One region of the Azospira sp. APE16 genome, then DNA from elsewhere that is predicted to be linked to it. Evidence: predicted binding sites of a transcription regulator. Region 1 holds the regulator's gene; each other region holds the start of a gene.
The links. The regulator FliA, encoded in region 1, starts transcription of late flagellar genes. The targets are predictions, from matches to a motif close to CTAAAGTTNNNNNNNNNNNNGCCGNTA.
Positions count from the first base shown of each region.

Region 1 (4,605 bases):
ACCGTGATGGCGCCTCCATCGACGATGGAGGGATTCTTGAAGGCAGTGATCAGGGAATCCGATAGCACCCGGTACTTGCCCTCGTTCACCGACGAAATGGCGTACATCACCACGAAGAAGGCAAACAGCAGGGTAATGAAGTCGGCGTAGGAAACGAGCCAGCGCTCCAGATTCTCATGCTCGTCCGCGTGCTTTTTATTGCGGCGCCCCATGGGATCAGCTCACGTAACCCTGGAGGCGGCTCTCGATGATGCGCGGGTTGTCGCCGTTGGCGATGCCGACCAGGCCATCCACCAGCATTTCCCGCAGGGTCACCAGGCGGGCGATATGAGCCTTCAGTTTGGTGGACATGGGAATCAGCACCAGGTTGGCCATGCCGACGCCGTAAATGGTGGCCACGAAGGCGACGGCGATACCGGCCCCCAACTTGGAGGGATCGGACAGATTCTCCATCACGTGGATCAGACCCATCACCGCGCCGATAATGCCGATGGTCGGAGAGAAGCCGCCGGCGGATTCCCAGAACTTGGCACCGGCCTTCAGCTCCTCTTCATAGGTGCCGATTTCCACCTCCAGCACCTCCCGCAGACGTTCCGGCTCCGCACCATCCACCAGCAGTTGCAGCCCTTTCTGGATAAACGGGTCGCGCAACTGGGCGATGAACCCCTCCAGGGCCAGCAGGCCCTCGCGGCGGGAGACATGGCTCCAGTCGGAAATGCTGTTGATCATCCAGGCGTGATTGACCGCCGGCGGCACCCACACCCACTTGAGCATCTTGAAAGCCCGGACCACGGTGGATACGGGACTCTGCAGCAGGACGGCACCGAAGGTCCCCCCCAGCACGATCATGGCGGCGGTGGGCTGCAGCAGGGAGCCGAGGTGCCCCCCTTCGAGAATCTGACCCCCGATGATGGCGCCAAGCCCCAGGAGCAAACCGATAATGCTTATGCTATCCATGGCGTTTTTTCTTCTTTCCTGAAGTCTCACCCAGAACCTTGGCCCGCAAGCGGGCGATGGCCTGACTATGCAGCTGACAGACGCGGGACTCGGTCACTCCCATGACTTCGCCGATTTCCCGCAGATTGAGGTCCTGCTCATAGTAGAGGGCCATCATCAATTTTTCCCGTTCCGGCAGCTCGCCGATGGAAGCCACCAGGGTCTGACGCAGGCTCTGCTCCTCGAGCAGGCGCAGGGGATCGGCATCGTGATCCGTCAGGTGGCGCTCCAGGAAGCCTTCCTCGCCCTCTTCGGTGAAGTCTTCGAAGTAGAGCAGTTGATGGCCCCGGGCTTCGCCCAGCATTTTCTGGTAATCGGCCAGGGACATGTCCATGGCTTCGGCCAACTCTTTTTCCGTCGGCACGCGACCGTGCTCCTGTTCGAGTTGGGTGATGGCTTGTTCGATGCGGCGCAGGTCCCGGCGCAATCCCCGGGGCAGCCAGTCGTTTTCCCGCAGGCCATCCAGCATGGCCCCCCGGATGCGCTGCGCCGCGTAGGTCTCGAACTGGGCGCCGTGCCCGGTCTCGAACCGGTTCATGGCATCCAGCAGACCGATCATCCCGTTCTGCACCAAATCCTCCACCTGCACACTGGACGGCAGGCGTGCCATCAGGTGGTAAGCGATGCGCTTGACGAGAGGAGCGAAGCGCTGGACGAGCTGTTCCTTGTCGAGCTGACCAGCGGCGTTATACATATGTCGGTTGGGCTATCCGGCGTGGATAGGGCTCGGCGTAATGCGTTGGCTCAAGTGTAGCAGTTGTTGCACGAATTGTTCGAGTCCGCCCCCTTCCCTACCCGACTGGGGCCAGTGCAGCATGTCGGCCGCCAGGCCGCGCAGGCTGCGGGCCGCCGGGCTATCCGGGAACGCCGTGACCACGGGCTGGGCGAGTCGGGACGACTGGCGCAGGGCATCGTCCAGGGGGATGCAGCCGCTGTAGTCCAGGCTGACGTGCAGGCGCTGACTGGCAACCTGGGCAATGTTGTCGAAAATCGCTTCCGCATCGGCGGCGGCCTTTACCTTGTTCACCAGGATGCGGAAGTCGCGCCGGGCGTAGCCGGTGCTCATTTTCTTGATCAGGGCATAGGCCTCGGTGATGGCGGAGCCGGTGGCAGAGAGCACGATCACCGTTTCCTGGGCTGCCAGGCCAAGGGGCGAGAAACCCAGGGGATGATCCACCGCCGTATCCACCAGGATGACGTCGGCCGGATGCTCCATCTCCGCCAGGCCTTCCACCAGGGCCTGCTTCTGGGCCAGGGAAAAACGGGAAAGTTTCTTCACCGCCCGGGCCGCCGGCAGCAGGCGCACGCCGGCACCAGCGGCGAGCAGCACCTCTTCCAGGGGCTTTTCCCGGTTCACCACGTGCACCAGGTCATAACGGGCCGGCACGCCGAACAGGGCGGCCTGGTTATCGGCGCCGGTATTCTCGTCCAGGATCAGGACTTCCTTGCCCTGGCGCGCCAGAGCGGTCGCCAGATTGGCCACGGCCACGCTTTTGCCGACGCCTTCGCAGCCGGCGGCAAAACTCACCACCCGCAGTTGCTCGCGCCCGAACAGGCGGCGCAAGCCGGCCGCCTGGTCACCCCGGAATTCAGCCACGACGGCCTCCATAGGTGCCGGTCAGGCCCGCATTGGCCATCATCAGGGCCGGCTCGACGCCGGCATAGCGATGGGGAGAGGTTTCCGGCAGATCCTTGAAGGCCCGGTGCAGCAGATAGGCCCGGTTAGGCAGGTGCAGATCTTCAGGCACGCGCTGGCCGTTGGAGACGTAGTGCAGCTTGAGGCCGTGGCGCATGATGGCATCCAGGGGCGTCGCCAGGCTGGCAGCTTCGTCCACCTTGGTCAGGATGCAGCCGGCCAGGTCTTCGCCCTGGTAGGCGGAAATCACATCATCCAAAGTATCGCCGCGGCTGGTGGCCGACAGGCAGAGCAGGCGGCGCACGTCGCCGTTGGCGCCCATCAGCATGGAAATCTGCTCGGCCACCAGGCGGTCCTTCTGGCTCATGCCCATGGTGTCGATCAGCACCATGTGCTTGTGGGACAGTTCTTCCAGGGTATTGCGCAGATCGCCCACGTCCCGCACCAGATGCACGGAAACGCCGAGGATGCGGCCATAGATACGCAACTGCTCGTGAGCGCCGATCCGGTAGCCGTCGGTGGTGACCAGAGCCAGCTTGTCGGCACCGTGGCGCACCACGCAACGGGCGGCCAGCTTGGCGGTGGTGGTGGTCTTGCCGACCCCGGTGGGACCCACCAGGGCGTACACGCCGCCCCGGTCGATGATGTCGTTGTCGTTGCCGATGGTCAGCAGGGAACGGTCGGCGGCACCCTTGATCCAGGCCTGGGCCTGGGATGCATCCAGTTCGGAAGGCAGTTCGGCCAGCAGTTCGCGGGAAAACTGGGGGGAGAAACCGGCATCCAGCATCTGGCGCAGCATGTCCGTCTTCACCGGCTCCATGCGGGCAGTCTCGCCCCAGGCGAAACCGGCCATGTGCTGCTCGACGATTTTGCGCAGGGCGCGGATCTCTTCCATCATGACCGCAGCCGGGATTTCCTCTTCCTCGCGCACCGTGCGGGTAGCGCCGGAGCGGGCGGCCATCTCGGGACGGGGCGCCGGACGCTGAGCCGGGCGGGCGACGGCCGGGATGGGGCCACTGGCGGGGTTCGCAGCGGCACCACGCTGGGAAGGCTGCATTTCTGCGGCTCGGGGAGCAGGGGCAGGCCGGGCCGGTGCCGCAGCTGGTGCAGGGCGGGAGGCGCTGGAGAGGCTGACCTTGTAGTCCTCCACCGCCACCTCGTCCCGGGAGGGACCGGGCACGATCATGGCCATGTCGCGGGAAGCGACCGCCATGATTTCCACGCCGCCGGGAACGCCCCGGTTGGAGAGGATGATGGCGTCGGGACCCAAGGTCTCTTTGACCTTACGCAGGGCTTCCCGGGCATTTACGGCGATGAATTTTTTGACGTTCATGATCTACCCCCGATGAGCGAGGTGACTTTGATGATTTTGGATTCGGGAACTTCACTGTGGGCGATCACCTTGAGCTGGCTCACGGTGCGCCGCAGGAAGCGGGAAAGAAGGGTACGGATGCTGGCCGGCACCAGCAGCACCGCGGGCAGGCCCAGTTCTTCCTGACGCTGGGCGGCGGCGGCGGTCTCGCGCATCAGGGTATCGGCCAGGCCGGGCTCCAGGCTGCCTTCGCCGGAACCGGCAACGGCCTGGACCAGGATGCGTTCCAGTTGGGGGTCCAGGGACATCACCTGCATGTCGGCGGTGCCGGGATAGAGTTGCTGGATGATGCTGCGGCCCAGGGCAACGCGCACGGTGGAGGTCAGGGCCTCCGGATCGGCATTGCGGGGCGCGTGGTCGGCCAGGGTTTCGATGATGGTGCGCATGTCGCGGATATGCACGCCCTCTTCCAGCAAATTCTGCAGCACCTTTTGCAGCGTTCCCAGGGGAATGACCTTGGGCACCAGATCCTCGGCCAGCTTGGGCATTTCCTTGGCCAGATGGTCCAGCAGCTGCTGGGTTTCCTGGCGCCCCAGGAGTTCGGCGGCATGGGACAGGATCAGGTGGTTGAGGTGAGTGGCGACCACGGTGGAGGCATCCA
Region 1 covers NZ_CP179682.1:2,811,731-2,816,335, forward strand. Annotated here, with positions in the region: gene motD (flagellar motor protein MotD) at 1-212, opposite strand, end outside; gene ACLSSQ_RS13440 (flagellar motor protein) at 217-957, opposite strand; gene ACLSSQ_RS13445 (RNA polymerase sigma factor FliA) at 950-1,690, opposite strand; gene ACLSSQ_RS13450 (MinD/ParA family ATP-binding protein) at 1,703-2,593, opposite strand; gene flhF (flagellar biosynthesis protein FlhF) at 2,586-3,965, opposite strand; gene flhA (flagellar biosynthesis protein FlhA) at 3,962-4,605, opposite strand, start outside.

Region 2 (4,605 bases), 790 kb from region 1:
GCTACGGCGCGGTCAATGAACTGGGCGTCTTCGGCATGACCGACAAGGGTCTCAAGGGCGTCTCCAACCCTTCGGCCCTGTTCCTTTCCCAGCACGGCCAGGAAGTGGCCGGCTCCTGCGTCCTGGTGACCCAGGAAGGCACCCGGCCCCTGCTGGTGGAAATCCAGGCCCTGGTGGATACCACCATGGGCGGCAGCCCGCGGCGCCTTTCCGTCGGCCTGGAGCAGAACCGGCTGGCCATGCTGCTGGCGGTGCTGCACCGCCACGCCGGCATCGGCTGCTTCGACCAGGACGTCTTCGTCAATGCGGTGGGCGGGGTCAAGATCAGCGAACCGGCGGCGGATCTGCCGGTGCTGCTGGCCATCATTTCCTCCCTGAAGAACCGGCCCCTGCCGGAAAAGCTGGTGGTCTTCGGCGAAGTGGGCCTGGCCGGCGAGATCCGCCCGGCGCCCCGGGGCCAGGAACGGCTCAAGGAAGCGGCCAAGCTGGGCTTCACCCGGGCCCTGGTGCCCGAGGCCAACAAGCCGCGCCAGCCCATTCCCGGGCTGGAGGTGGTGGCGGTGAGCCGCATCGAACAGGCGGTGGAGCGGCTGCGGGACTGGGAGTAGGGCGGGCCCCGGGCGCAGCAGCGTCCGCTGACGCAGCAAAGAAAACGGCGGCCAGGGGCCGCCGTTTTGCATGGGGAGGGCGGCGTGGCCGCCGGGTTCAGGCTGTGGCGCTGGGCGTGGTTGCCGTCGCTGCCGGGGTTTCTTCCTTCGGCTTGCGCAACTGGGCGAGGAAGTCGTCCATGCCCTTCTGCACCAGCTGGTAGGTCTTGTTGATACCGGCTTCCACCTCGCCGTTGAGAACGTTGAGGCCCTTGAGGATGTCCTTGGCCTCGTTGAAACCCTTCTCAAAGCCGCTGCGGATCACGTCCACGAAGTCGGATGCCACCTGTTCCGGATCGTCGTCGGGCCGCTTGGCGGCATAGGCGGCGTAAAGACCGGTGGTGAAGGAGAGGATGCGGGCGGCGGTGGCCTCCGGGGAGTTGTCTTGGCTGGCGGCCTTTTGCAGCGCGTCGGGGCCCTCGGATATGCCCAGCACCTCGTTGATGCGGTCGATGGCGGTGCGGAAGAGCAGGGCCTGGGAGTCGTTGCCGGCCTGGATCGAAACCTGCAGGGCGGATTCCAGAATGCCGACCTTGAACTGCTTGGTGGCCGTATCGACCTTCAACGCCCGATGCTCCTCCTGGGGATAAACACGGGAATTGCCGCTGTTGGCGCTGGCGGTCTGCTGGCTCGGCCCCTGGGGGGCGGTGATGTCGTTGGGCATGATAGTCTCCGAAATATATTGGCGGTCGCATTTCTCGCTCTATCTGCCATAACGTCATTTTTTTCAATGACTTGAACGTTTCTTTACCTTTTTTTGTAGATTCAAGCCTGGCGCGGCTCTCCGTGGGGTTGTCCGGTGCCGTTGCGGCTCGTTTCGCCGGAGTTGTCCATGTTTTCACTCGCATTCCGCCTCCTGCGCCGGGATTTCTCGGCCGGTGAATTGCGCCTGCTGGCCCTGGCCCTGGTGGTGGCGGTGGCCAGTATCAGTTCCGTCGGATTTTTCACCGACCGGGTGCGCCAGGCTCTGGAGCGGGAATCCCGCCAGTTGCTGGGGGCGGACCTGCTGCTGACCTCCGACCATCCCCTGGCCCCGGAATTTGCCGCCGAGGCGGCGCGGCGGGGCCTGCAGATGGCCCAGACCCAGGTTTTCCCGAGCATGGTGACGGGGGAGGAGGGGGCCCAGCTGGCAGATATCAAGGCCGTCTCCAGCGACTATCCCCTGCGGGGCAAGCTGCGCCTGGCTCCTGGCCTGGGGGCGCCCGACAGCGAGATCCAGGGCGGGCCCCAGGCCGGCACTGTATGGCTGGACGAGCGCCTGGCCACCCAGTTCGGCAGCGGGCCGGGGCAGAGCCTCAACCTGGGCCAGGCCCCCTTCACCGTGGCCGGGGTGCTGACCCTGGAGCCGGACCGGGGCGTCAATTTCTTCAGCGTCGCCCCCCGCCTGATGATGAACCTGGCCGACCTGCCCGCCACCCGGCTGATCCAGCCTGGCAGCCGGGTCGCCTACCGCCTGCTGCTGGCCGGCCCGGACCGGGCGGTGGCCGACTACCGCCGCTGGGCCGAGCCCCGCCTGACCCGGGGCGAGCGGGTGGAGGACGCCAGCAACGCCCGCCCGGAAATCCGCACCGCGGTGGACCGGGCCCAGCAGTTCCTCGGTCTTTCCGCCCTGCTGGCCGTGGTGCTGGCCGCCGCCGGGGTGGCCCTGGCCATCCGTCGCTACCTGCAGCGCCATCTCGATCCCTGCGCCGTGATGCGCTGCCTGGGGGCGCCCCAGGGCCAGGTGCTGGGGCTGTACCTGGGCCAGTTCCTCATTCTCGGCCTGGCCGCTTCGGCAGTGGGGCTGGCCATCGGCTTCGGCGCCCATTTCGTGCTCCACGCCTGGCTGGCCAACCTGCTGGCCGCGCCCCTGCCGGCACCCAGCCTGTGGCCCGCCCTGCAGGGGCTGGTGGCCGGACTGGTGCTGCTCTTCGGCTTCGCCCTGCCGCCCCTCCTGCAACTGCGCAAGGTGCCCACCCTGCGGGTGCTGCGGCGGGAACTGGGGGAGCCGGACGCCTCCATCCTCGCCACCTACGGCATTGGCCTGGCGGCCCTGGCCGGCCTGCTTTTCTGGGCCGCCGGCGAGCCCAAGCTGGGGGCCTACGCCGCCGGCGGCTTCACCGCCGCCCTGGGCCTCACCGCCCTGATCGCCCGTCTGGCCCTGGCCCTGCTCAAGCCCCTGCGCCGGGTCGGGCCGGCGGTGGGCTTCGGCTGGCGCTACGGGCTGGCCGGTTTGGAGCGGCGCTCCCTGTCCAGCGTGGCCCAGATCGTCGCCCTGTCCCTGGGCCTGATGGCCCTGCTGCTGCTCACCGTCACCCGGGGCGACCTGATGCAGGCCTGGCGCCAGGCCTCGCCGCCGGACGCGCCCAACCGCTTCGTCATCAACATCCAGCCCGAGCAGCGCCAGGAAGTGGGGGAGGCCCTGGGGCGCATGGGCATCCGCGCCGAACTCCTGCCCATGGTGCGGGGCCGCCTCACCGGCATCGACGGCCGCCCCGTGACCCCGGCGGACTATGAAGACGACCGGGCCAAGCGCCTGGTGGAGCGGGAATTCAACCTCTCCTGGGCCGCCGACCTGCCTCCCGGCAACACGGTGACCCAGGGCCGCTGGTTTGCCCCCGGCGAACAGGGGAAGGATGGCAAAGGCAGCGCCTCGGTGGAAAAGGGCCTGGCCGAAACCCTGGGCGTGAAAGTGGGAGACGAGCTGACCTTCACCGTGGCCGGCGAGCCGGTGCAACTCACTGTCACCAGCCTGCGCAAGCTCAACTGGGATTCCATGCGGGTCAATTTCTTCGTCCTCGCCCCGCCCGGCGTGCTGGAACCGTATCCGGCCAGCTACATCACCAGCTTCCACCTGCCCGACGATGCCGCCAACCGGGTGGGGGAACTGGTCAAACGCTTCCCCAACCTGACGGTGGTGGACGTGGCTGCCATCGTGCGCCAGTTGCAATCGGTGCTGGATCAGGTCTCCCGGGCCGTGCAGTTCGTCTTCCTGTTCACCCTGGCCGCCGGGATCATCGTCCTCTACGGCGCCCTGGCCGCCTCCCACGACGAGCGGCGCTACGAACTCTCGGTGCTGCGCGCCCTGGGCGCCGGCCGCCAGCAGTTGCGGGGCGCCCTCCTGGCCGAATTCGCCGCCGTCGGCGCTCTGTCGGGCCTGATCGCCGCCGCTGGCAGCCAGGGCGTCGGCTGGCTCCTGGCCGCCAAGGTCTTCAATCTGGAGTATCAGTTTGCGCCGTGGGTCTTCCCGGCGGCCATCGTCGGCGCTGCTTTGGCCGTGACCCTGGCCGGCTGGCTGGCCGCCTCCCGCCTGCTGCGGGCGCCGCCGATGGAGGCGTTAAGAGTGGGGGGGTGAGGCGGGTTGGGGGGGGCTTGGGTATGGTTTAGGTATGACGTATGATTTTACCCTCGGTGAGTGCTCTGTTATCTAGCTTATCGGGCACTTTTATCCTCTGTTACTAGCCGGGTGTGAGGTAATGAATCGTTGTATATATTTTCTTACTATCTACGATGATAGTACTTATGTAAAAATATTTACATAAGTACTAAAAACTAGATCTGGCTGGAATTTATTTTTTCTTTCAATTATTGACTTGTATTTAATAAATAAGATTGCCCGATGGGGGGGTGTAATGGTATCAATTTCTAGAGAAATGCATGTATAAATCTATTGGCAGAAGTTTTGTTGTGCTCACCTTGACTGTACTGGTTTCTAGCTGTTCAAGTACAAAGTTTTGGCAAAAGCAAGGAGCATCACACGCTGATCTTCGTAGTGATAGTTATCAATGCGAAAAGGACGCGCGTCAGTCAAATTTTGGTGGTGGACTTATGGGAGGGGGGTTGCGTCAAGAGTTCTACGACAGATGCATGGAGTCTCGCGGATGGATTCTTCAAGAATGAGGCCCAATCTAGAATCAAGCAACTTCTCCGACTATACATCTCAGTGATGCTCAACTTAGTAGTTGAATGAGCTTCAAAA
Region 2 covers NZ_CP179682.1:2,022,528-2,027,132, reverse strand. Annotated here, with positions in the region: gene radA (DNA repair protein RadA) at 1-608, shown strand, start outside; gene ACLSSQ_RS09730 (DUF5610 domain-containing protein) at 706-1,311, opposite strand; gene ACLSSQ_RS09725 (ABC transporter permease) at 1,480-3,981, shown strand.
Region 2: the regulator FliA is predicted to act here: its motif matches at 1,361-1,387, upstream of ACLSSQ_RS09730 (DUF5610 domain-containing protein).

Region 3 (4,605 bases), 1.4 Mb from region 1:
CCACTGGGTGGACCAGCGCCTGCCGGGCTGGCGCAACACCTCGGCCCTGCTCACCACCCTGGCTACCGCCCTGGTGCTGGTGGCGCCCTTCATCGTGGTGGCGGTGGGCCTGGGCAGCAACGTGGCGGAACTGGCCGCCGCCACCCGCACCCTGCTGGAGGGCGGCCTGCCCGATGCGCCCCAGTGGCTGCAGGACATCCCTTTCGTCGGCGAACGCCTGCATGCCTACTGGCAGGGCTTCGCCCACAACGGCCAGCGCCTGGTGGCGGAACTGGGCCAGCTGGTGGAGCCGGCCAAGGGCCTGGTGCTGAACGGCAGCCGGGCCATCGGCATGGGGGTCTTCCACCTCATGCTGTCGGTGCTGATCGTCTTCTTCCTCTTCCGCGACGGCGAGGCCGTCACCGCCCACCTCACCGCCGTGCTGGAGCGCCTGGCCGGGGCCCGGGGGCGGCGCCTGCTGCACCTGGCCCACGGCACCGTGGGCGGCGTGGTGTACGGCATCATCGGCACCGCCCTGGCCCAGGGCGTCCTGGCCGGCATCGGTTTCGCCGTGGCCGGGGTGCCCGGCGCCCTGCTGCTGGGCCTGGCCACCTTCTTCCTTTCCGCCGTGCCCGTGGGGCCGCCCCTGATCTGGGGGCCGGCCGCCTTCTGGCTGTTCCAGCAGGGGGAGCTGGGCTGGGCCATTTTCGTCGCCGCCTGGGGCTTCTTCGTCGTCAGCACCGTGGACAACGTGCTCAAGCCCCTCATCATCAGCCGCGGCGCCAGCCTGCCCTTCATCCTGGTGCTGCTGGGGGTCCTCGGCGGCGTTCTCGCCTTCGGCTTCATCGGCGTCTTCCTCGGCCCCACCCTGCTGGCGGTGGGCTACCGGCTGATGACCGAATGGACCGCCGGTCTGGCGGAAGGCATGCCCCGGGAATGAAAAACGGCGGCCTGATGGCCGCCGTTTCCGGGTGAGCTGCCGCCGCTGCCTCAGACCTTGCGGTAGAGCTCGGCGCCGCTCTTCACGAATTCCACCGCCTTGGTCTCCATGCCCTTCTCCAGGGCCTCGGCTTCGCCGATGCCCTGCTGGGCGGCGAAGTCGCGCACGTCCTGGGTGATCTTCATGGAGCAGAAGTGGGGGCCGCACATGGAGCAGAAGTGGGCCACCTTGGCCGATTCCTTGGGCAGGGTCTCGTCGTGGAAGGACTTGGCCTTGTCCGGGTCCAGCCCCAGGTTGAACTGGTCGTCCCAGCGGAACTCGTAGCGGGCCTTGGACAGGGCGTTGTCGCGGATCTGGGCGCCCGGGTGGCCCTTGGCCAGGTCGGCGGCGTGGGCAGCCAGCTTGTAGGTGATGATGCCTTCCTTGACGTCGTTCTTGTCCGGCAGGCCCAGGTGTTCCTTGGGCGTGACGTAGCAGAGCATGGCGGTGCCGTACCAGCCGATCATGGCGGCGCCGATGCCGCTGGTGATGTGGTCGTAGCCGGGGGCGATGTCGGTGGTCAGGGGGCCCAGGGTGTAGAAGGGCGCTTCCTTGCAGTGCTTCAGTTGCAGGTCCATGTTCTCCTTGATCATGTGCATGGGCACATGGCCGGGACCTTCGATGATGGTCTGCACGTCGTGCTTCCAGGCGATGTCGGTGAGTTCGCCCAGGGTTTCCAGCTCGCCCAGCTGGGCCTCGTCGTTGGCGTCGTAGATGGAGCCGGGACGCAGGCCGTCACCGAGACTGAAGGCCACGTCGTAGGCCTTCATGATTTCGCAGATGTCCTCGAAATGGGTGTAGAGGAAGCTTTCCTTGTGATGGGCCAGGCACCACTTGGCCATGATGGAGCCGCCGCGGGAGACGATGCCGGTCATGCGGTTGGCGGTCATGGGGATGTAGCGCAGCAGCACGCCGGCGTGGATGGTGAAGTAGTCCACGCCCTGCTCGGCCTGCTCGATCAGGGTGTCGCGGAAGATTTCCCAGGTCAGCTCCTCGGCCTTGCCATTCACCTTCTCCAGGGCCTGATAGATGGGCACGGTGCCGATGGGCACGGGGCTGTTGCGGATGATCCATTCCCGGGTTTCGTGGATGTTCTTGCCGGTGGACAGATCCATCACCGTGTCGCCGCCCCAGCGGGTGGACCAGGTCATCTTGTCCACTTCCTCGCTGATGGAAGAACCCAGGGCGGAGTTGCCGATATTGGCGTTGATCTTCACCAGGAAGTTGCGGCCGATGATCATGGGCTCGCTTTCCGGGTGGTTGATGTTGTTGGGGATGATGGCGCGGCCCCGGGCCACTTCGGAACGCACGAATTCCGGGGTGATCTCCTGGGGAATGGCGGCGCCGAAATCCTGCCCCTTGTGCTGGCGGCCCAGCAGCTTGACCATTTTTTCGCCCATGGGGCCGGTGTTGCGCAGGTTTTCCAGGTACTGCTGGCGATTCAGGTTTTCCCGGATGGCCACGTATTCCATTTCCGGGGTGATGATGCCTTTGCGGGCGTAGTGCATCTGACTGACGTTGGCGCCGGCCTTGGCGCGGCGGGGCTTGCGGTGCAGACCGGGGAAGCGCAGTTCGTCCAGGGCCGGGTCGGCGGCCCGCTGGCGGCCGTATTCGCTGGTTAGGTCGGGCAGCACCTCAGTGTCGCCCCGCTCCTCGATCCACTGCTGGCGCAGGGCCGGCAGGCCGGAACGGATGTCGATTTTGGCGTTGGGGTCGGTGTAGGGGCCGGAACAGTCGTAGACGTAGATGGGCGGGTTCTTCTCGCCGCCGAAACCGGTGGGGGTGTCGGCCTGGGAAATTTCCCGCATGGGCACCCGGATGTCGGGGCGGGAGCCCTCGACGTAGATCTTGCGGGAATTGGGCAGGGGCTGGACCGCCGCTTCGTCCACTTGGGCGGCGGTGGCAATGAATTTGTCGTTGGCGTTCATGGTGTCTCCTTGCTGGGGAGGGGGTGCGGTAGCGCGGCCGGGAGGCCGGCGGGACGGACCCGGTCAGGCAAAGGTGCAAGGAGGGGCGAGGGAGGGCGCAAGAGGCGGCCCGGCGACGCTTTCCCTACGACGGCATTACCCGTACAGGTCATAAGGGTATTTCTCAGCCGGAAGCCAGTATTTCCAAGGCTTTCAGGCACCCCCAAGGTACGGGCGCAAGTTACTGGAAAGCCTGGGAAAATGCAAGAAAAGCCGAGCCGGGCCTAAAGTTTTTCTTTTGCCATCCGTCAGAGTAACGTTAGCCCAAAATAACGAGCAGAGAGACGCGCCATGCCCGCCCTCGAGACAAATCCCATTTCCGCCCCCGCCACCCTGACCCGGGGAGCGCTGACCACGGCCCTGCTGCTGACGGCCGGCCTGCTGCAGGCCGCTCCGAGCGCGGCGCCGACCAAGGTGGGCGACGACGGCCGCACCTGGCAGGCCATCTCCACCGAGCCCGGCAAGCGCATCGAGGTGGACCGGGCCAGCATCAAGCGGGACGAGTCGGGCAAGGTGTCGGCCTGGGGCCGCATCGTCCTGGAGAAGGACCTGCCCGACGCCCAGAGCGCCAGCAATTACCGCAGCATCGAGGCCCTGGGCCGTTACGACTGCAGCAACCGCACCTACGCCACCCTGAAGCGGGTCTATGTGAAGGCCAGCGGCGAACTGCTGCGGGAAGAGGAAATCAAGGTGGCCACCGACATGCCGGTGCGCGCCAACACCCTGGACGACAAGCTGCTGCGGGACATCTGCCGGCCCACCACGGCGGCGGACATGCGCAAGCTGACCCAGGCCACCGTGGCCAAGGCCAATGTGGCGGCCGAGGAGCTGAAGAAGGCCAACGAGGAGATGGTGAAGAAGGCGGTGCAACGGGAATCCACCCAGGCGCCGACCCCGGTGAAGAGCCTGGAGCACATGGAAATCCAGAAGCCCCAGGCAGCCCCGGCCTACATCCCGCGTCCGGCGCCCTACACGGCGGCGGCACCCCGGGCAGCCAAGCCCCGCCCCGCTGCCAAGCCGGAGGGGCTGGAGGGGGCCGAGCAGCACCACGCCATCCACTGGTCCTACGAAGGAGAAGGCGGGCCGGACTTCTGGGGCCGCCTCAAGCCCGATTTCGCCACCTGCGACAAGGGCCGGCGCCAGTCGCCCATCGACATCTGGGACGGCATCCGCGTCGATCTGCCGCCCATCGAGTTTTCCTACCGGCCCACCCGCTTCCGCCTGGTGGACAACGGCCACACCCTGCAGGCCTCCTTCGGCCACGGCAGCCTGACCCATCTGGGCAAGACCTACGACCTGGTCCAGGTGCACTTCCACCGGCCCTCGGAAGAGCGGGTGAACGGCAAGGTCTTCGACATGGTGGCCCACATGGTGCACCGCTCCGACGACAACCAGCTGGCGGTGGTGGCGGTGCTGCTGGAGAAGGGCGCCCAGGAACACCCGGTGATCCAGACCCTGTGGAACTACATTCCCCTGGAGAAGAACCAGGAAGTGCTGCCGCCCGACGCGGCGGTGGATCTCAACCAGCTGCTGCCGGAAAAGCGCGGCTACTACACCTACATGGGTTCCCTCACCACGCCGCCCTGCAGCGAAGGCGTGCTGTGGCTGGTGATGCAGCAGCCGGTGCAGGTTTCGGCCCAGCAGATCGCCATCTTCTCCCGCCTCTACCGCAACAACGCC
Region 3 covers NZ_CP179682.1:454,208-458,812, forward strand. Annotated here, with positions in the region: gene ACLSSQ_RS02325 (AI-2E family transporter) at 1-919, shown strand, start outside; gene thiC (phosphomethylpyrimidine synthase ThiC) at 970-2,886, opposite strand; TPP riboswitch at 3,005-3,093, opposite strand; gene ACLSSQ_RS02335 (surface-adhesin E family protein) at 3,217-4,605, shown strand, end outside.
Region 3: the regulator FliA is predicted to act here: its motif matches at 3,150-3,176, upstream of ACLSSQ_RS02335 (surface-adhesin E family protein).